Regions from separate parts of the Ilyobacter polytropus DSM 2926 genome, predicted to be linked through region 1. Evidence: riboswitches for the same ligand, from Rfam matches in the RefSeq annotation. Region 1 holds a riboswitch; each other region holds the start of a gene.
The links. Region 1 has a riboswitch for S-adenosylmethionine ahead of metK (methionine adenosyltransferase). Riboswitches for the same ligand answer to the same signal wherever they lie in the genome.
Positions count from the first base shown of each region.

Region 2: another riboswitch for S-adenosylmethionine. It lies ahead of ILYOP_RS06025 (methionine ABC transporter ATP-binding protein); the one in region 1 lies ahead of metK (methionine adenosyltransferase).
Region 3: another riboswitch for S-adenosylmethionine. It lies ahead of ILYOP_RS12390 (O-acetylhomoserine aminocarboxypropyltransferase/cysteine synthase family protein); the one in region 1 lies ahead of metK (methionine adenosyltransferase).
Region 4: another riboswitch for S-adenosylmethionine. It lies ahead of ILYOP_RS08195 (O-acetylhomoserine aminocarboxypropyltransferase/cysteine synthase family protein); the one in region 1 lies ahead of metK (methionine adenosyltransferase).

Region 1 is NC_014632.1:601,994-607,542, reverse strand. It holds gene ILYOP_RS15080 (RnfABCDGE type electron transport complex subunit D) at 1-300, opposite strand, end outside; gene rsxC (electron transport complex subunit RsxC) at 290-1,606, opposite strand; gene metK (methionine adenosyltransferase) at 1,846-2,994, opposite strand; SAM riboswitch class I at 3,078-3,177, opposite strand; gene ILYOP_RS02770 (NAD(P)/FAD-dependent oxidoreductase) at 3,351-4,739, opposite strand; gene ILYOP_RS16115 (type II secretion system protein) at 5,056-5,526, opposite strand.
Region 2 is NC_014632.1:1,292,446-1,297,994, forward strand. It holds gene ILYOP_RS06015 (MetQ/NlpA family ABC transporter substrate-binding protein) at 1-578, opposite strand, end outside; gene ILYOP_RS06020 (methionine ABC transporter permease) at 592-1,248, opposite strand; gene ILYOP_RS06025 (methionine ABC transporter ATP-binding protein) at 1,241-2,248, opposite strand; SAM riboswitch class I at 2,433-2,521, opposite strand; gene ILYOP_RS06030 (flavodoxin family protein) at 2,896-3,531, opposite strand; gene ILYOP_RS15980 (hypothetical protein) at 4,062-4,208, shown strand; gene ILYOP_RS06035 (bifunctional glycosyltransferase family 4 protein/polysaccharide deacetylase) at 4,373-5,549, shown strand, end outside.
Region 3 is NC_014633.1:530,450-535,998, reverse strand. It holds gene ILYOP_RS12400 (homoserine O-acetyltransferase) at 80-934, opposite strand; gene metF (methylenetetrahydrofolate reductase [NAD(P)H]) at 947-1,813, opposite strand; gene ILYOP_RS12390 (O-acetylhomoserine aminocarboxypropyltransferase/cysteine synthase family protein) at 1,848-3,122, opposite strand; SAM riboswitch class I at 3,281-3,369, opposite strand; gene ILYOP_RS12385 (DUF3298 and DUF4163 domain-containing protein) at 3,534-4,187, opposite strand; gene ILYOP_RS12380 (hypothetical protein) at 4,199-4,972, opposite strand; gene ILYOP_RS12375 (M16 family metallopeptidase) at 5,191-5,549, shown strand, end outside.
Region 4 is NC_014632.1:1,747,400-1,752,948, forward strand. It holds gene ILYOP_RS08190 (PFL family protein) at 1-1,309, shown strand, start outside; SAM riboswitch class I at 2,274-2,354, shown strand; gene ILYOP_RS08195 (O-acetylhomoserine aminocarboxypropyltransferase/cysteine synthase family protein) at 2,452-3,729, shown strand; gene ILYOP_RS08200 (non-canonical purine NTP pyrophosphatase) at 3,911-4,474, opposite strand; gene ILYOP_RS08205 (hypothetical protein) at 4,978-5,229, opposite strand; gene ILYOP_RS08210 (MBL fold metallo-hydrolase) at 5,375-5,549, opposite strand, start outside.

The DNA.
Region 1 (5,549 bases):
TCCCAAGGCAACCATCCATAAAGGAGTCAGGTGGGGGACAATAAGTGCCAAAAGAAGTGCCGTCACCAGTCCGCTTCCGTCAAGTATGCATTTCCAGGATTTTTCCATTAGCCTTGCCAGTATTGCTTCTGTTATGAGACCAGAGGTCACAGCCACCAACATTATTTTTACCGCTTCCCATCCAAAATAATACACAGCACTTGCCATGCAGGGAAGAAGTGCTATTACTACGTCATACATTACCATTTCCAAAGTATCTTTTTTTCTTACGTGAGGAGAAGCACTTAATTTATAATCCATTTTTCTCCTCCTTCAATTTTTTCAGACCTAAAAATATTGATTTTATAATTGGTCTTTTAGTAGGACATGCATATTCACAGCAACCACATTTTATACAACTGCTAAGGCTGTACCTTTTTTCCATCCTGCTGTAGTCCCCTTTTCTTGCTAGTTCCACATATCTTAAAGGCATAAGTCCCATAGGGCATACATCTACACAGGCGCCACAGTTTATACATGCCTTTGTTTCATACTCGTTGCATTCATCTTTGAGCAAAGCCAGTATTCCGCCAGTACCCTTCTTGAGATTTTCTTTTTCATCTCCTATGGTTCTTCCCATCATAGGTCCACCTAGAATAACTTTATAAGTTTTACTTCTGTCTATGCCTGCATAATCCAGAATATCCTTTATAGGAGTACCTATCTTAGCCAAAATATTCTTAGGTTCTTTTATCCCCAGTCCAGATACAGTAACAACTCTTTCTATAAGAGGTTTTCCTCTATACATTCCCTCATACAAGGCATACAAGGTCCCCACATTTATTACTGCCATCCCGTACTCCATAGGTATTTTGTGTACAGGTACCTCTATACCCATCAGAGATTTTATGATCTGCTTCTCTCCTCCTTGAGGATATACACTTTCGAGAACTGCCAGCTCTATTTTTCCAGAGTCGTCCAAAAATTTTCTTATTTTTTCAATGGCTTCTTTTTTATTGTCCTCTACAGCGATAATTACCTTGTTTATATTCATAAAATCAAATAATCTATTCAATATAATCATAATTTCCGAGGTTTTTTCCACCATGATCCTGTTATCTGAATTTAAATAAGGTTCACACTCTGCCCCGTTTATTATTACAGTATGTATTTTTTCATATTCATCAGCCTGAAATTTCATGTGAGTTGGAAACATTGCACCACCTAGACCGCATATCCCCATCTCCCTTATAAAAGTAACAAATTTTGTGGAAGTTTTACCCACAAATAAATTTGTGTCATACCAAGGTTTTAAATCAACCCAATTATTTTCAAAATCGTTTTCTACAATTATAAATGTTTCATTATTTTCTTTCACTATATCCTTGATATATCCAGATACAGGAGAATGAACTGCCACTGATAACATTGCAGTACATTTACCTATCTCCTGACCTGCCATTACATAGTCTCCTACAGATACCATTGGAAAAGCAGGAACCCCTATATGCTGATGGAGGGATACTTTATACTCCTTTAGATCAGGCATCACTTCTATATTTTTATCTGAGGTCAACTCCTTCATCTCTTTTGGATGAACTCCGCCTCTTGGTTTTAGTATCTTCATACTCTCCCCCTTTCACTTATAACCGGGATTTTTCTTGACAAAAATATTATTCTATAATAAAAAATTAATTCCTCTTTCTTTGCTGATTCATTTTAAAAATACATTTTTTATGAAAATTCTTTTGTTATCAATAACTTTACATTTCTTTATTATTTATGTCAAGTTTTATCTTCTGCTGCATTTATGATTTGAATATTAAAACAGGCAGTCATTAGACTGCCTGTTAAACTGTTTTTATTCTATACAAGTTTTTTTATAGCTTCTACCTTATTTGTTCTTTCCCAAGGAAGATCTATGTCTGTCCTTCCTATATGACCGAAGGCTGCAAGATCCTGATACTTAAAGTTTCCTGATCTTAGCTCTAAGGCTAGTTCTATCCCTCTAGGACTTAGGTCAAATACCTTTTGCACTATCTCAGCTAGCTTTACCTCTTCTATTTTTCCTGTTCCAAAGGTATCTACTTTTACAGATGTAGGCTCTACTACCCCTATAGCATAAGAAAGCTGTATTTCACACTTTTCTGCAAGTTCTGCAGCAACTATATTCTTAGCTACCCATCTTGCTGCATAAGCGGCAGACCTGTCCACCTTTGAAGGATCCTTTCCTGAGAAAGCTCCTCCACCGTGTCTAAAGTATCCACCATAGGTATCTACTATTATCTTTCTTCCTGTAAGACCAGCATCTCCGTGAGGTCCGCCGATTACGAATCTTCCTGTTGGATTTATATGGTAATGTTTTACCCTTCCAGGATTCATTTTATATTTTTCAAGGACAGGTTTTACTACCTTTTCTATTATTGTTTCATGAATCTCTTCCTGACTTACTTCAGGGTTATGCTGTACAGATACTACTACTGTATCAACATGATCTACAGTCCCGTTTTTATTATACGCAAGAGTTACCTGAGACTTTGCGTCTGGTCTTCCCCAGATTACCTCTTTAGATCTTGCCATTCTTGTATATTTTACGATTATCTCCCTTGCAAGAACAAGGGCTAAAGGCATAAGTTCAGGAGTTTCTTTTACAGCTCCTCCGAACATTATTCCCTGGTCTCCTGCTCCTCCGATATCTACACCCATTGCTATATCAGGAGACTGTGAATGTATTGCATTAAGCACTCCGCAGTCTGAGTCAAATCCCATTCCCTGCTTGTATCCGATCTCTTCTATCTTGTCTCTTACTATCTTTTGCACATCTACATATGTATTGGTAGTTATCTCTCCTCCTACCACTACCTGACCTGTTGTACAAAATACTTCGCAGGCTACCCTAGAATTTGGGTCTTCTGCTATGCAGGCGTCTAGCACTGCATCTGATACCTGGTCGGCTATCTTATCAGGATGGCCCGGTGAAACACATTCTGAAGTAAAAAATATTTTGTTTTCCATTTATATAAATCCTCCTTGGTAATATTATTTGTTATAAAAAAAGCCTCTTTCAGTAAGAAAGAGGCTGTACAGATCGGGTCTCTCTCTTATCTTCGCTTTTTTAGCTCTGAATTTAGCACCACACCTTTTAAGGCAGGTTGCCGGGTTTCACAGGGTCAGTCCCTCCACCACTCTCGATAAGAATCGTATATTATTCAATTTTATTTATATAAATTATATACCTCTGTTATATTTTTGTCAATAATTTTTGATATTCAAAAATAAACATTAAAAACAATTCATTTAACCCAATCAGATTATCTTGATTATTTAGGTTAAAACTGAAAAATTTCATAGCTTATAGACATAGACTTTTTTTATTTGCTTATTATATCTCTAGTTGCTAGTATTCCCATTACTGCTGCAATATTAAGTCCACTTCCATATCCCGAACTATCTCCCACAGAGTAAAACCCTTTAATACTAGTTTCCATGTGTTCATTTATAGCCACTCTTGTACTTCTAAACTTTATCTCTGGAAAATAAAGCAATAGATCACTAGATGCAAAACCAGGGGTTATCTTGTCATGAACCTCTATAAACTCGATTATGTTGTCCAGTATCCTTTTAGGACAGGCTAGTGCTATATCCCCAGCAACATAGTCATCTGTTGTGGGAACTATATTCAGCCTAGATAACCTCTCTTCTGTGGACCTTCTTCCTGCCTTCAAATCTCCATATGACTGCATAAGTATTTTTCCCCCTGTAAGCATAGATGACATCTTCGCTATAGCAGTGGCATACTCAAAGGGATGGCTGAATGGATGAGTGAAAGTTTTTGTACAAAGAAGGGCTAAGTTTGTATTTATAGACTTCCTGTCCTTATACGCATGACCATTTGCCAATATTACATCATCACTGTGTTTCTCCACAGCAATAAAACCACTGGGATTACTACAAAATGTTCTCATCTTATCTCTATACTTTTCGGTGTAATATACCATTTTCGCTTCATAAAAATTTTTATTTATATTTTTCATTACCACATCAGGTACTTCTACCCTCACTCCTACATCTATTGCCCCTGTGCTGTAATCTATTCCATGCTTTTGGCAGAGTTTCATCATTTTCTTGGCTCCGCTTCTACCTATTCCCATAATTACATTATCAGAATAAATTGTTTCAGATTTTTTACCTGAAAGTATTATTCCTTTCACCTGATTATTTTCTATAATCAGTTCCTCTATACCATGGCCAGTCAGGAATTCTACTCCCTTACCCAAAAGGTAATCCACAAGTTTTGTGTACAACTCTCTAGATCCGTCTGTCCCCAAGTGCATTGTAGGAGTGTCAACCAACTGCACATTATTTTCTATACACCTTCTTTTTACCTCTTCCATTTCTTCATTGTATTTTATCCCTGCAGGTTCTTCGTCAAAACCAAATTTTTTATAAATTTCCGCCACATAATTTATAGTATCATTTACAAGCTGTTTTCCTGTAACTGTATGTACATCTCCGCCAACTCTATAATCCATGTTAAATTTTGAATCTGAGTATGCCCCTGCCCCGCTTATCCCATATATTATGGCACAAGTATCACACTTCACACACTTATCCGTTTTTTCCTTAGGACAGACTCTTTCTTTCAGCATCCTTCCCTTGTCTACAATCAGAATCTTTATATCTGGATTCTTTGTTATTGCTTCATAAGCTCCAAAAATATTTGCCTGTCCCCCGCCTACAAAAATAATATCATACTTCATGATAACCTCCTAAAACCTATTAAGTATGTAAAAAAGCCCGGAATATACTAAACTTTTAGTATAGAATCAGGCTTATAATAAACTTTTATTTTGTTTATACTTGTCCCATAAATTTTTTCTTTAGAAAAGGATATACCTATCCCATCGTAAAAAAAACATAAATATCCTTTTTTGCGATGAAAAAATAATCTGTCTTCCAATATATTACACCTCTTTATTATGAGACACCAATATAAATTTTATCACAGTTTTTATTTTAGGACAACACTTTTATTTCTATTTTTCTATACTTAAATATTCTGATAAATCACACAAGCTAGAACTCTGACCAAATTATTCCCTGTCCAAATGCATCGTCTGGAACGTCTGCTATTAGTGTCCCGTCGTCATAGGAATAAGTCCAGCCTCCATTTTCATCACTACCAGTGGTTATATTATTCCAGGCTGTTTCTTGGGTACTACACCCTTCAAACGAAGGAGTTGACACCATCTCACTTTTGTTATAAAAATCTGTAAAATAAACCTCTTCTCCGTTTATACCAGTGCTTTTAACATCAGAAAGGTCTCCTGTACTGTAAGTACTTGTACCTTTAAAATCAGGATATGTCTCTGTCTTTGCATAGTATATCCCTATAGATGTTCTAACATTTGCCAGATTTCCTTGTACATTTGCAGCCTTTGCCTGAGAAGTTACATCACTTAATTTTGGAAGAGCTATTGCTGCCAAAATACCTATTATTGCTATTACTACTATAAGTTCAATAAGAGTAAAACCTTTTCTCTTCATTTTTCATCTCCTGCTATAAAAAA
Region 2 (5,549 bases), 690 kb from region 1:
ACATCTGAAAGAACTCTAGGAAGTTGTGCTGCTTCTAAGGCTTCAAACTTAAAGTTTTTAGAGTTTTCTGTTATATCATACTCTGTTGCTTTTAATCCGGCACTCGGGTCTAACTTGATAAGGCCATTTGTTTGCAAAAGAATAAGAGCTCTAGCTCCATTTGAAGGGTCATTTGGTATTGCTATTACAGATCCATCTTTAAGGTCTGCTAAATCTTTAATTTTCTCTGAATAAAGACCCATTGGTTCTACATGTACTCCACCAGCAGAAACAAGATCAAGATTTCTTTCTTTGGCAAATTCTTCTAAATAAGGAATATGCTGAAAGAAGTTTGCATCTATTTCTCCATCTGAAAGTGCGAGATTTGGTGTAACATAATCTGTAAATTCTACTACTTCAAGAGAATAACCTTTTTCAGCCAATTCTTCTTTTGCTATCTCAAGTATCTCTGAATGAGGTACAGGAGTAGCTCCTACCTTTATTTCCTGTGATTTTTCTTCAACTTTTTTCTCACCACAAGAAGTTAATCCTACGATAAATAAAATTGAAACTGCAACTAAACTAATAATTTTTTTCATATTTCTCTCCTTTTTATCCTCTTTTTTTTCTTATATTATAAACTATTTTATCACCTAAAAATTGTATCCCCTGAACCAGTATTATTATAGATGCCACTGAGACTATCATAATGTCAAGTTTGAATCGCTGATATCCGTATCTTATGGCAAGGTCACCTAGACCTCCTCCACCTATTGCTCCGGCCATTGCAGAATATCCTACAAGGGTTATTACTGTTATTGTCAGACCATGAATCAAAGAAGGCAGGGATTCAGGTATAAGTACCTTTGATATTATATCTTTTCTAGATGCTCCGAGAGATATAGAGGCTTCTAAAAGACCTCTGTCCACCTCTTTAACTGCCCCTTCTACGATTCTCGCCACAAATGGAGCTGCAGCTATGGAAAGAGGCACTATGCTCGCTGTAGACCCTATTGTGGTCCCCACTATGAACCTAGAAAGTGGAAGAACCAATATCATCAGTATAATAAAAGGTATTGATCTAAAAATATTTATAAGGCCGTCTAGAACCTTGTTTAATTTTGGCATTTCAATTATATGATTTTTATCTGTTATTACCGCAAGTAAACCTATAGGCAATCCCATAATGGTAGCAAATATTGTTGAAAGTACTACCATGTATATAGTTTCTGCCATAGCAGGTATCAGCAAAGCTATTATCTTATCCATTATATATCACCTTTATCTCTACATCCTCTTTTTTTATCCAGTTCAGTGCTTCTTCCTGTCTTTCTCCAGAAAGTTCTAGTATCAGATGACCTACATTCTGGGTGACAAGCTTATCTATACTTCCTGATACAATATTTGCATCTATATCAAACATTCTAACCATCTGTGATATAACTGGTTTTTCAACTGTGTGTCCTATATATGAAAGCTTTATTATTTTTTTACCTGGACTCTTTACAAAATCTACCTCTTCTGTTTCTTCTGGTATCAAATGAGATATAAATTCCTTTGCCATCTCTGTTCTTGGATTTGAAAAAATCCTGTCCACACTTCCCTCTTCGATAACTTCACCCTTATCCATTATAGCTGCTCTGTTGCACACACTTCTTATTACTTCCATCTGATGTGTTATAAGCACTATCGTAAGTCCGAGTTTTTTCTGAAGATCTTTTAGAAGGTCAAGTATAGACTTGGTAGTCTTAGGATCAAGAGCACTAGTCGCCTCATCAGATAAGAGTATCTTAGGATTGTTGGCGAGGGCTCTCGCAATTGCAACTCTCTGTTTTTGACCACCTGAAAGTTGGCTCGGAAAAGCTCTTTCTTTATCTTCTAATTCTACAAGGGTCAAAAGTTCTTTTACCCTTGATGGAATATCATTTTTATCCCAACCTGCTATCTCTAGTGCAAAGGCTATGTTCCCGAAAACATCCCTTGACTGAAGAAGATTAAAGTGTTGAAATATCATCCCGGTTTTTTTTCTATACTCTTTTAATTCTGTATCATTAAATTTGAGAATATTATTTCCCTCTACGAGAATCTCACCGCTGCTCGGCTCTTCTAATCTATTTAAAAGTCTTATAAGTGTTGATTTACCTGCACCACTCAGACCCATTATCCCGTATATATCATCCTCTTTTATGTTTAAGTTAACATTTTTTACAGCAAGGACATCTCCGATGGCACTGCTATAAAGTTTATTGAGATCTTTTATCTCTATCATCTATTACCACTCCTCAATTGTATATAAAAAATCCCTTCCAACAACATTTTGTAAAAAGATTTATTAACTGGCTTATAAACTTAATTTATCTATAATTGTTTACCGGTTTTCTAAGAGTTTTATTTTGTAAATAAAAAAAACTCTTCTTTTAGAGAAGAGGTTTCTAGTAATCTATTGCAGATTAGCCTCATCTCGCTGGAATTAGCACCACACCCCTTACGGCAGGTTGCTGAGGTTTCAAAGGGCCAGTCCCTCCACCTCTCTTGATAAGTAATTCATTTATACTAGAAAAAGTATATTACTTTTGACTAACTCTGTCAAGAATTTTTTCATTATTGTATAACTATCAATGGAATATTTTCTGAGTATTATTTCACACCGCAACCTGAAATTTATATGAGGTATTAGATTTATAAGAATCCATCCATTTTGTCTTGGAAAAAAATTACACTAGAGAAATTAAAAACATTATTTCAAACAACTCAGCTCAATTACTCGGCTTGTGCAAAAAATTAAAAATAGGAAATTCTTGAATTATTATTGCGGTAACGACACCAAAACACCTCAAGGAGTTGCCTACTTAATGAATATATTAGCCCTTAACTCTGATTTTTTCAAATATATTTTCATGTTTAAAAGTTCACTTTTTATTTTGAAAGTTTAAAGTCCAGCAACTTTTCCCGTATATCTTTATTCAGTTGCAATGTTTTAAAAAGTCTTTTTCCTGCATTTTGTGACTGCTTTATTGCAGTTTTATTTTCTTTTGCCTTCCCTCTCTCAAATAGTCCAAGCACCTTTACTATGTCTATAACCCTGTAACCTAGAGCTTCTAGTGGTTTTGCCATTGCCTCACCTGTGTACCCCATATCTTCTGGTGAATGTTGTTCGCATACTGCTATCACAGAAGCATAACGACCTCCTAAAACTTCATTTATTCCCATCCATACAGAACGGTCTTCTTTTGACATAACTTCAAAACAATAACATCTGTCAATAAAAACCTTTACGTCAGCGGTAACATTATAAAAATATGTCGGTGATCCCAAAATTATTGCGTCTGATTCCATTAATAGTGGATATATCTTCTGCATGTCGTCATTTATTACACATTTATAAGTGTCTCTGCATCCTTCGCAGCCTGTGCAGCCTTTTATAGAATAATCTCCTAAAAATATTACTTCAGTTTCTATTCCATCTCCCTTCGCACTTTCTAAAGCACTCATCACAAGGGTCGAGGTATTACCATTTTTTCTCTTGCTTCCCACTATACCTAAAATTTTCATATTTAAAAAACCTCCTTGCAGATTATAACATAACTTGGCTTTTGCAAAAATTAAAAATAGACAATTCTTGAGGTAATATTACGGTAAAGACACCGAAATATCTCAAGGAGTTGCCTACCTAATGAATATATTAGCCCCTAACTCTAATTTTTCAAATATTTTTTCACGCTTAACTGTAAATGGTCTCTTTCACAAAATCGACATTTTTCTACTTTTGTTTATAGAGTCATTAATTCTGATGAAAAGAAAAATCTTTCAAATATATGGATAAACTCTTTTAATTCCAAAGATAGGAGTATTTTCAATAAGTTTCCCTTTACTCTCCGTGGAATGAAAAAAACTTAATCTGCAAAGAAAAAAGGACGTTCTATATGAACTGGTTACGGCTGGAAAGAAAGATCCTTTCTTCTTTTCTATTGATGACACTCTTTCGACTAAGGAAATTTATTCTAAAAATATCTAGGGGATGAAGTCTAACTATTCACATGTTTCTAATAGAAATGAGTGGTCTCACTGCATAGCTTCTTTACATGGACACTCTAAAGAATTATCTCTGTCTTTGGATTATAACATATCTTTCAGAAGAATCAGACGCAAAATTAGAGGAACTCTATGAAGAATTGAGACTTCTGCTTAAATTTGCACAAGTCGAGTCAATTATTCAAGATAAACATTAATTTAGAAATTTAACTTGCTTCTTTTTCTAAAAAATTGACAAACTAAGACAAAAGCTTTAGAATATATTAAAATATTTTTGGTCTATTTTTAGTCTATGAAAAATAAATAAAATATAAATTTTCGAAAGGGGGCACTGCATATCTTATAGATATTGCAGGAACAGATGAATATATTGATGGCTTTATCTCAGCTCGAAGTTACAGGAGCAGAGGTTTACGCCGCTACTTTAAGTGACAGGCTTATAAAGAAGGGGCACAAAGTTTTCATTGTATCTGATACTTTTACCAAAGAAACCGATGGAGAATACCACAAATTAGAATTTAATAAACGTAGTCTTGGAAAACGAATATCACAAATTAAATTTTTAGTTGATTTCATCAAAAAAAACGATATTCAAGTGGCCCATGCCCACTCTAGGGCATCTTCATGGAGCACATCTATAGCGTGTTCTATGACAGGGATACCTCTTATTACAACCATTCACGGAAGACAGCCTGTACATCTTAGCAGAAAGATTTTTAAGGCTTTTGGAGATTATTCTTTTGCTGTATGCGAAAACATAAGAGACCACTTAATAAAAGATTTAGGAGTAAAAGAAGATAAAATAGAAATCCTGAGAAATGGTATTGATATAAACTCATATGTTGAGACTCCTCTCCCTGAAAACGAGAAAAAAATAATCTCTATTATAGGTAGACTTTCAGGACCTAAGGGTGAAGTTACATATAAATTATTGGAAAAGGCACTAGATCCTGACCTCTATCAAATACGAATAATCGGTGGGAAAAATATCCCTGATAAATTTAAAAAATTTACAGATAAGGTGGATTTTTTGGGATATGTGAATAACATCCCTGAATTCATAAAGGAATCTGACCTTGTGATAGGAGCAGGAAGAGTCGCTGTAGAGGCTATTCTTTCTGGAAGACCTGTATTAGCAATAGGTGAGGCAAAATCCATAGGATTAATAACTAAAGACAATATTGCAGAGGCTCTCAGCTCAAACTTCGGAGATATAGGAGTTAAGCTAGAAGAAAGTTTCAACTGGGACAAGATGCTAGAAGATATAAGAGCAGCTTTTGAATTAAATGACAACGAGCTTCATGAAATTAGGCATAAAGTAAAAAAAGAATTCGATCTGAAAAAAATAGTTAGAAATCTTGAGATAGCCTATCAGAGGCAGATTGTTCTAAAGAAAAAATATGAAATGCCAATTCTTATGTACCACAGAGTAATAAAAGAAGACAGTGAAAAAGGGGTTCACGGAACCTATGTAACAGTTGAGCAATTTGATGAACATATGAGTATTTTAAAAAATATGGGCTACGAAACTGTTGTAT
Region 3 (5,549 bases), on a different replicon from region 1:
CATTTATAAAAATGCTAAGTTATTTTTTACAGACATTAAAATTTTTGAGTTTAAATTTATATAAATTCTTTTATCTATTTTACCTCTTATCCGAGATATTACTAAACTTTTTTTCTCTTATGTGACTCAGCCATTTATAGTAAAATTCTTTCCTGTGACTGTCCCACTTCATAGGCGGCTCTTTTTTAGGATCGTCTTCTGGAAAATAATTTTTAGGAAATAAATTTTGATCTCTGCTGTACTCATATTTCAGCCTTTCCCTCTGATACTCCCCATGCCCACTAATATAAAACTCTCTGTAATCACGATCAGATGCCATATAAACCCCAGCTTCATCAGATTCTGCAAGTATTCTCAGACCGGCATTTTTTATGTCTTTACTGCTGTTTTGGGTATTCCTAGAGTGAGGAGCCCAAAATTCACCAGATACAAAGGGGTTTTTATTTGTCCTGTGCCTGAATATACCCAAAAGTTTTTCATTTAATGTAAATTTTTCTATCCCGTATTTAACATATAAAGCTGCCTGAGCTCCCCAACATATATAAAGTGCCGGAAGTTTATTAGATTTTATGAGATTTTTTATTTCATCCCAGTAATTAACCTTTTGAAAGTCCAAGAGCTCTACAGGAGCCCCAGTCATTATGATGGCGTCATAGTTTCTGTTATTTAGTTCGCCTAGGGGATAATAGTTATCCTTTATATAGGAGCCGTCTGTATTTTTGAAAACATGATTTTCCGGATACAAAAACTCCACTTCCACACTTATATCAAATCTTCCCAGTACAGCATAAAATTGGTACTCAACCTCCTCCTTAAAAGGCATGAGGTTGATAATACCAATTTTTAATTCCCCTTTATTTTCTTTAAATCTAATTCCCTCTTTTTCGGCTCTCTCTCTGCCCGAAAGGGAGGGAGCTCCAGCGATACAACACATCTTACTGTCCCCCTATAAAGCAATTCTCAGATTTGCTATTGCATCCATTATCTTTTGTGTAGTGTCCACCTTATTCATTGTATAGAGGTGGATTCCGTCTACTCCTGAAGATATAAGATCCACTATCTGCTCTACGGCATAGGCTATACCGGCATCCTTTAGAGCCTCAGGATTATTTTCATATCTATCTAATATTCTCTGAAATTTTGGTGGGATAGAGCTTCCACAAAGAGCCGTTATCCTCTTTATCTGTCTAGCGTCTGTTACTGGCATTATACCCGCCACAAGTGGTACATCTATCTCTAGCTTTTTTGCTTTTTCTTTGAAGTCATAGAAATAAGAGTTGTCAAAGAAAATCTGGGAGATAAGAAAATCAGTTCCCTCTTCTGCCTTTCTTTTTAGATGAAAAAGATCCATGAGGTCGTTGCTTTCTTGATGCCCCTCTGGATAGAAGGCCCCTCCTATTGAGAACCCCCCCCTTTCCTTGATCTGCTTTACAAGTTGGTGTGCATACTTAAAATCCCCTTCAGGAATGCTTCCGTCATTTGGGTAATCTCCCCTTAAGGCTAGGACATTGTTTATACCATTTTCCTTTAGTTCATCTAAAATTCCGTCTATCTCTACCTTATCTGCCCCTATACAAGTAAGGTGAGCCAAAACCTCTACATTGTTAACTTTTTTAATCCTAGATGCTATCTCTACAGTTCTCCCACGGGTAGTACCCCCTGCACCGTATGTTACACTGATAAAATCCGGACTAAGTTTCACCAATTCGTCAATGGTGTCATAGACCTTTTCCACAGGATATCTTTCATTTGGAGGAAATATCTCAAAGGATATTACCGGTTTTTTGCTTTCATATATATCTTTTATAAACATGATGCCCCCTATTTTTATGTTTGAAATTTATGAATTATCTGGTAGCTTCTATTGCCTTTTGAAGATCCTCTATAAGGTCGTCGATGTTTTCAAGTCCTACAGAGATTCTGATCGTATCTGTACCTATACCGCATTCCTTAAGTGCTTCTTCACTTAGTTGTCCGTGAGTAGTGCTAGCAGGATGTATTATAAGTGACTTGGCGTCGGCCACATTTGCAAGATGAGAAAAGATATCTAGTTTTTCTATAAATTTAGCCGCCCTTTCTCTGTCACCTTTTAAACCGAAGGTGAATATAGAACAAGCTCCCTTTGGAAGATATTTTTTTACAAGATTTTGCTGATCTTCATCATCACTTACTTCAGGGTGACTAACCCAGTTTACATCATCGTTATTTTTTAAGAACTGAGCAATTTTTCTTGCATTTTCCACATGTCTTTCTACTCTCAGTGAAAGAGTTTCTATCCCCTGTAAAATCAGGAAAGAATTAAAAGGTGAAAGTGCAGCTCCTGTATCCCTAAGTAGTTTAACCCTCGTCTTTAGTATATATGCCGCCGCTCCAAGGTCAGCATACTTTAGACCATGGTAACCTGGGTCTGGTTCGTTAAATGCTGTAAATCTTTCGTTTTTCCAGTCAAATTTTCCTCCGTCTACAATGAGTCCTGCTATAGTCGTCCCGTGCCCCCCTAGGAATTTTGTAGCAGAGTATACTACAATGTCTGCCCCGTGGTCTAAAGGTCTCAAAAGATAAGGAGTGGCAAAGGTATTATCTACAATTAGCGGAAGACCGTTTTCATGGGCTATCTCTGCTATTTTTTGAATGTCCAACACTTCACCGCTTGGATTTCCAAGACTTTCTATAAATACGGCCTTTGTTTTTTCGTTTATCAAACCTCTTATTTCCTCGGGATTCACAGGATCAAAGAATCTGGCTTTGACTCCGAAATCGTTGATTGTATTTGAAAGAAGGTTGAAAGAACCCCCGTAAAGGTTATTTGAAGAAACTACTTCATCACCGCATCTAGCTACATTCAGTATAGAATAAGTAACGGCAGAAGTTCCAGAAGCTACTGCAAGAGCCCCTACTCCCCCTTCTAAAAGAGCTATTCTCTCTTCTAGTACAGCTGTAGTTGGGTTTCCTATTCTCGTATATATATTTCCAGGTTCCTCTAAAGCAAATAACTTTGCAGCATGTTCTGTGCTCTCAAAATTATAAGAAGTAGTTTGGTAAATAGGTACCGCTCTAGATCCAGTAGTCGGGTCTGGTTGCTGTCCTCCGTGTAATTGTAAAGTTTCAAATTTGTGTGCCATGTTTAATTCCCCCTTAATGTCATTAGTTTAATTGTGTCACAAAAGCCTAATATAAAGCCTCTGTAAAAATAAGATAAAATGGAGGCAACGGGATTTTATAAAAAAAACCCTTTCATCTAAGTCAGATGAAAGGGTTGGTTACTCTAAAATTAGCCCTATTGCCATCTGTCAGGAATTAGCACCACACCTGAATAGGTAGGTTGCTGAGGTATCTCCGGGCCTGTCCCTACACCTCTCTTGATGGATAAACCCTTTATTCTAGGGTTTACATATTTTAATACTGGTTCACTTGTTTCTCTGTTGTTGATAGTTACTTTACCACAAAGGTAAAGAAGTGTCAATATTTTTTTAAAAATACAACCTAATTTTAAAAATCTAAAGTTAAAAAAAAAGGGGTTATCTAAATAAACCCTAAATTTTCATGAAGGAGGAAATCTCTGAGATTGGTATCTCAAAAGTTATTATTCCTGCTTCGTAAGATGCTAGGGTATAGGGGTTAAAAAACACAACTAAAGAGTCACCCTCAAAATAAAAACTATACTCTTCATCGGGAATATTTATATCAGCATAATATAAATCCCCTCCGTATTTTATTATCTGTTCTTCCACCTTTTGTTTGATGAGTCCCTTGTAGTTGATGTTGCCTTTAAATATATCCTTCAGAAAAATTTCTTTTCCGTTTTTAAAATTATACCCTTCTTCTAGTATCATGCCGTGGGATCCACCTGTAAAATAAAAAGTCTTAACTAGATAACTGTCTATTTTGCTCTCATTATCTATCTTCTTAAAATCACTTTTTAAAATAAATTTACCATCTCTATTATCTGGATTTTCAAGACGGTTTTTATTTGATTCCATCTTTATCATTTCCATTAGGGCTCTAAAGCCGCCTTTTACCTTGTTGCTAGAATTACCGATGTATTTTCCTTTATTATAAAAAACAGGTATTTTACCATCTATCATAAGATACTGATTTTCAAGTTTTATATTTGATTTTTTTGTCTCTACTGAAAACATATTTTGAAATACTGCGAATATAAAAATAAAAACTATAATTTTTTTCATTGGATAACCTCCTAAATTCTCAGTTGATTATACTCTGAAAACCACTGTTGATTCAACTTTATATTTCTAAAAGAACTGCTTTGAAGATTGTTTTTCAGATCATATTTTATAAAATCTTTTATTTGATCTAGAGGTATTTTAAACTTTTCCCATCCGTCGTAATATGGAGGAGCCCCTTTTACTATTAGCTCCACCACAAGGTTTTTATCTTCTAAATAAAAGCCTCCGTAATCAATATCTAAAATTATATCATTTGGGTAAATGTTTACAGATTCTCCGATTTTTGTCTGGCGGACCCTTTTACGAATCATATTTTCAATTATTTTTTTTACCTGGTATACTCCTTCACTGGGATTTATGAATATATCCTCCCGTGAATAAAACTCTCCGTCTAATGGGGAAAGGGTATAACTGTAGGTTCTTATCTGAGCATCATAACCGTCTAAAAAGTACCTGTTTTTTACAATTAAAATAACCATCTTAGAATCACTAACTCTCACAGTATATTCACCTTTTAATGTAACCTCAGGCTCTTTTGAGTCGGTCAATTCTCTAAAGTTTTTTTTAGAATCTTTTTCTATCTGAATTTCAAGTTCTTTTAGCCGCTCCATTATCACCTTGTTTGTTTTGTCCACCTTGGTATCCCCTATAAGATAGGGAAGCTTTACATCTATATCATAGTTAGATTTTTTCTCCTTTATTATCAAAGTAGATATTCCAACTGAAAAACTTCTAAATGCTAAAACAAGAAAAATTATAAGTATAATATTTTTTTTTAAAGACATGCAGTCACCTCCAACTACTAAATTATACAGCATTATGAAAAAATAATGTATTATTTTACTAAAACTTATTTTTTTCAGATTTTTCAAATATTGAAAACATAAGAAAAGTGATCTGAATATGGACTTGATGGTTTAATTGTGTTATTCTTAATTTACAGGAAATAAGCTTAATTATTAAGAAATATTCACACAAATAAAAAACAGGAGGGATCTCTCAGATGAAAAAAATAAAGATTTTTATAATTACTATGCTTTTAGTTTTATTTACTGGACTAAATGCTGCCGATCTTAAAGTATCAAGTGAACTAGAACAAGGTACTCTAAAAAATGGTATGAAGTACTATATATACAAAAACAAAAAACCTGAAAACAAGGCTTATCTTGCATTGATCGTCAATTCCGGGTCGCTTCAGGAAGATGAAGATCAGCTTGGAATGGCTCATTTTATAGAGCACATGGCTTTTAACGGAACTAAAAGCTATCCAGGAAATATGCTTGTAAAGCACCTTCAGTCTATAGGAATGAATTTTGGGGCAGATTTAAATGCCTTTACTGGTTTTGGCAGAACTATATATAA
Region 4 (5,549 bases), 900 kb from region 1:
CCTTGATGTAAGAACAGTTACAATGGGAATCAGCCTTTTGGACTGTATAGACAGAGACCACAAAGTAACATGTGAAAATATCTATAACAAAATCATAAAATATGGAAGAAACTTAGTTGAAATAGCTGATAAAGTAGCTGCAAAATATGGTGTACCTATTGTTAACAAAAGGGTATCTGTTACTCCAATCGCTGTAATCGGAGGAGCTACAGATGCAGAGGACTATACTTGTTTTGCTGAAGCACTTGATAAGGCTGCAAAAGAGATTGGAATTGACTTTATAGGTGGATTTAGTGCCCTTGTAGAAAAAGGATTTACTCCTGCAGATAAAAAACTTATTGCATCTATCCCAAAAGCTCTTAGCACAACGGACAGAGTATGTTCATCTGTAAATGTCGGTTCGACTAAAGCAGGAATCAACTTAGATGCAGTTGGGATGATGGGGAAAACTGTTAAAGAGTTAGCTGAATTATCAAAAGACACTGACGGGTTAGCGGCAGCTAAATTTGTAGTCTTTACAAATGCTGTAAGTGATAATCCATTTATGGCTGGAGCTTTCCATGGTGTTGGAGAAGCTGAAATCATTCTTAACCTCGGTATAAGTGGACCAGGAGTTGTGAGGGCGGCCCTTGCAAAAGTTGATAAAAAAGCTCCTATTGATGAAATAACTGAAACTATTAAAAAAGTAAGTTTCAAAATTACTAGAATGGGAGAATTAGTAGGTAAAGAAGTTGCAAAAGAATTAGGAATAGATTTCGGTATAGTTGACTTATCATTGGCACCGACTCCTGCTGTTGGAGATAGTGTTGGTAATATATTAGAAGAATTTGGTCTTGAATCTGTAGGAGCTTATGGTACTACTCTTTCTCTGGCAATCCTTAATGATGCTGTGAAAAAAGGAGGAGCTATGGCTGCTACAAGAGTCGGAGGACTTACTGGGGCATTCATCCCTGTCAGTGAAGATCAAGGAATGATTGCTGCTACAAGTAAAGGATATTTAACACTTGAAAAGCTTGAAGCAATGACATGTGTTTGTTCTGTAGGTCTTGATATGATTGCTATTCCAGGAGAAACTCCTGACTATGTAATCTCAGGAATTATCGGTGACGAAATGGCAATAGGTATGGTTAACAGCAAAACAACGGCTGTAAGAGTTATTCCTGTACCCGGTAAAACTGTTGGAGACAGAGTTGTATTTGGAGGACTTCTTGGTGAAGCTGACATTATGCCGGTTAACTCATTAAACTGCTCTACATTAATCAACAGAGGTGGAAAAGTTGCGCCTCCTATTCAAGCTATGAAAAACTAGTGAGAGAAGTAGTAAGTAGTAGATAGTAAAAATCTGAAAAGGTAGAGTCAAAAGATATTTTTACCGCGAATTAATGCTGATAAAAATTTTAAAAGGACGTTCGTTTAACTAAACTGAACGTCCTTTCTTTTATTCTTCCAATTTTTCTTTAAAACCTAATTTTCTTAAGAAAATAGGATTTCTGTAATGGAAGGGACTAAGGATATTATTTTTCTTATCCCCTATACTTTCAACTGAATTCATAAGGTGTTGCAAAGTTGCTAAAAATTATACCGTACTTTTGCAACAGCCTATTTAGAAAAGAATATAAACTTTATTACATATTGGTTATCTTGTACGGTGTCCAAAAGCAGATTATGTTAGTTTATGGCTTTATTGCCCCTAGGTATTAATTGAAATCTTGGGGAAAAAAGCAGACACCTTGGCTCTTTTATCAATTGGAGGAGCCTTTATCGGGATTTTCTTTATTCCGGCCTTGGAACGATGGCCGGACAGGTTCGGCGTCAAGAAATTATTATATGCCGACGGAATCTCTTTTGTGGTAGTCTGCCTATTATTTGGATTATTGACGACAGGTTATGTTTCCGGTGCACTGGCAACGACAGAATGACCCGTGTTGTTAGGATATTTCATGGTAGTTATTGATAAAATGTCCACCCAGATGAGTTTCATCAGGACGGTGTACTTGAAAAATATAGCAATTGATTCTTCAGAGGTTATCCCCTCTCTTTCCTTGGGTATGAGCATCATTACCTGCGCTATCTTGAGTGGTCTTGCCTGGGGACTCTGGGGCCCTTAATATATATTCTATTTCGCAGCATCTATCTCCCTTGGGAATATTTATGTTGCTCACAAAGTAAAGCTATAAATAACCCATAGTATGGAAAAACACTTCTCAAAGGGAACTGAAATTTTACCTTGACATTTAAATTTAAAAATTATAGAATCACTATAATCAAATATTTTCTTATCTAGAGAGGGGGAGGGATTGATCCTTTGACACCTCAGCAACCTACTTTTATGGTTTGTGCTAAATAGATAAGGGGGGATAAATAAAGCAGTCTCTTGCATAAAATGATCTCTTATTTGAGGTCTTTTTTTTTATAAAAAATTTTAAAAATTCGTTTATGGAGGTAAAATATATGAGTAAAGAAAAATGGTCTCTGGAAACCAAAACTATTCAATGCGGATGGCAGCCGAAAAATGGTGAACCCCGTGTACTTCCTATTTATCAGAGCACAACTTATAGATATGACACTGCTGCTGACGTGGCAAAACTTTTTGATCTAGAAGCTGAGGGGCATATGTATTCTAGGATAAGTAATCCTACTTGTGATGCCTACGAAAAAAAAATGGCTGCCTTGGAGGGCGGAGTGGGAGCTTTGGCTACTTCTTCCGGTCAGAATGCTTCTACAATCGCCATAACAAATATTGCTTCATCTGGTGATCATTTTATAGCAGCCGGAGCTCTCTACGGAGGGACTGTGGCCTTATTCACAAATACCTTAAAAAAGATGGGAATAGAAACGACTTTAGTTGATGCAGAGCTTCCTTTGGAAGAACTTAAAAAATATTTCAAACCTAATACCAAGGCAATCTTTGCAGAAACCATTGCTAATCCTGCAATGGACATCCTAGATTTTGAAAAATTATCAACACTGGCAAAAGAAATGGGAGTACCTCTAATAGTAGACAACACCTTCGCAACTCCATACTTGTGCCAGCCTTTAAAACTTGGAGCAGATATTGTTGTTCATTCATCTACCAAATATATTGACGGACATGCAACAAGTGTAGGCGGTGTGATCATTGACGGTGGAACTTTTGACTGGTGTAACGGAAAATTCCCAGAATTCACCGAGCCTGACAAAAGCTATCACGGTGTCATCTATACTCGTGATTTTGGAAACCAGGCCTTTATCATTAAAGCCAGAGTCCAGTGGATTCGTGATTTAGGATCATATCTGAGCCCAATGAACGCCTTCTTATCAAATTTAGGACTAGAAACCCTTCATGTGAGAATGGACAGACATTGTGAAAATGCCCAAAAACTTGCAGAATTTCTTGAGAATCATCCTAAGATAAGCTGGGTAAAGTACCCAGGACTAGAAAGTCATAAACACTTCCAACGTGCAAAAAAATATCTAAAGGGTTGTAGTGGAGTACTCACATTCGGTGTAAAAGGTGGATCTCAAGAAGGAGAAAAATTAATGAATAGTCTTGAATTAGCTGCAATTGTAGTCCATGTTGCAGATGTTCGTACAAGTGTCCTTCATCCAGCCAGCATGACTCACAGACAGCTGTCGTCAGAGGAACAAATTGCCGCAGGAGTAAGCCCCGACCTTATCAGGGTTTCAGTGGGAATTGAAAATATCAAAGATATTATTAGTGATTTCAATCAAGCCTTGGAAAAAATATAGTAAATTATAAACAGCCGGGAATTAAATTCCCGGCTGTTTATTTATTATTAATAAAATAATATCTGAGTTTGTTTCAAGCTTTCAGCAAACCATTAATTTCTTCTGAAATTTAATATTTTTTATTCAGAATACAAAGTTTTAATTTTGGTTTTATGCCGCAATTCATTGAAACTTTTCATGCTTATTTTTCATACCACTGGGCAAACTTATTTATGGCCGAGTCCTCTTTTAATGTCTGATATTTTGCAAAATCTTCTTCTGAAAACTCAGCTAAAGTTTTGTCAAAATTTTTCGGAATAAAGACATACCATAAATCAGACCATTTTTTATGAGAATCTTGCCCTCTGATACTTTTAGATAAAGTCCCAGAGGATTTACTTTCAAAAAATTCCATATGGCTGCCATCATAAAAGGCAAGACAAGACCTAAATTCACATTCTTGTTCCGTTTTATCTTCCATTAACTTCAGGATTCCTTCTACTCCAATGGTCTCCAAAGCATGATTGACATAGGCTCTGGGAAAACCATTTAGGGCTTTTATAAAAAACCCGGCATCCAATGCTATACACGGTTCATTAACTATATTATACGCTTGAATTACTTTTTCCTTTGCTATTTTTCGGATATCGTCAGACCTAGGTTCTATAAGTTCTGCATTATAAGGAATAAGTTTAGTAGTATTCAGATATTCCTGTGCTGAGGCTATTTTACCTTTATTGGTAGTAACAAAAACAATTTCTTTCATAATCAAACCCTCCAATCCATAACTTATTATAGCATAAGAATAATAAGTTTATTTCCATAGGAGATTTTATCAAATCTAAAAAGTATTTTCTAGGTTCAAATAAAAACAAGCTTTTTAAAAAAATGCGGTATGATGGGATTTTGAATCTTGGGATATGCATACCAAAACACAATCAATTCTGAATATTTTAGTTATTAGACTCTCCAATGACAACTATATCTATCTGCCTCCTCTTATCGGAATAGGTCAAATTTGATTTTATAAAAAGAGTAAAAAAATTTGGATATAAAAAAAAACACATAAGATTTTTTTCCTATGTGCTATTGTATTAGTTCTTACACGAAACTTGTCATCTTTTTCTCTAAAATAGAAATACTTACTTTCGGGTTTTCATATGTTATACCGATACAAATTCATTATACTACTTTCTCTATATCTCCTTTAATTATAAAAAACTTAAAGCTGTTTTCCTCAAAATCTCTTTTAAACTCTTTCCCCTATACTTATTTTGATTTACTAATATTACATTTAAAAAGATACCCGAAAGCGATTATAGAAATATAGAACAAAGATGCTCTCATCCCCACAAATGAGCTCATTTTTAATAGGTCAAGAACTTCAAAGCTATCTATACGAAACATATAAATAGGCAATATACCTACAAAGCTCAATGGAAAACTCCACAAAAATATTCTTATAGAATGTTTCGATGTTTCTTTTATACTTCTTGCTTCTAAAAAACTATTTTTATCCAAACAAATACTCCTTTCTATATTTTATGAATTTTTTTTAATTTTGTTTTAAGTACTGTTCAAAAAATATCAGTTTTTCCTTTTTTAGATTCCAGAAGATTATATTAAATTTACACTAAATTTAATATATGCTCTCTATATATATTTTTTATTCAGATATCTTCAACTTCATTAAATCTTCTCCAAATATAACTTTGCCACTATAGTTTTTATTTATTTTTTCTAAACTAGCTTTCTCATCAACTACCCCTTTAGTAAAGTGAGTATAGACAAGACTTTTTACTCCTGCATCTGCAGGTATTTTACTGGACTCATCTAAATTT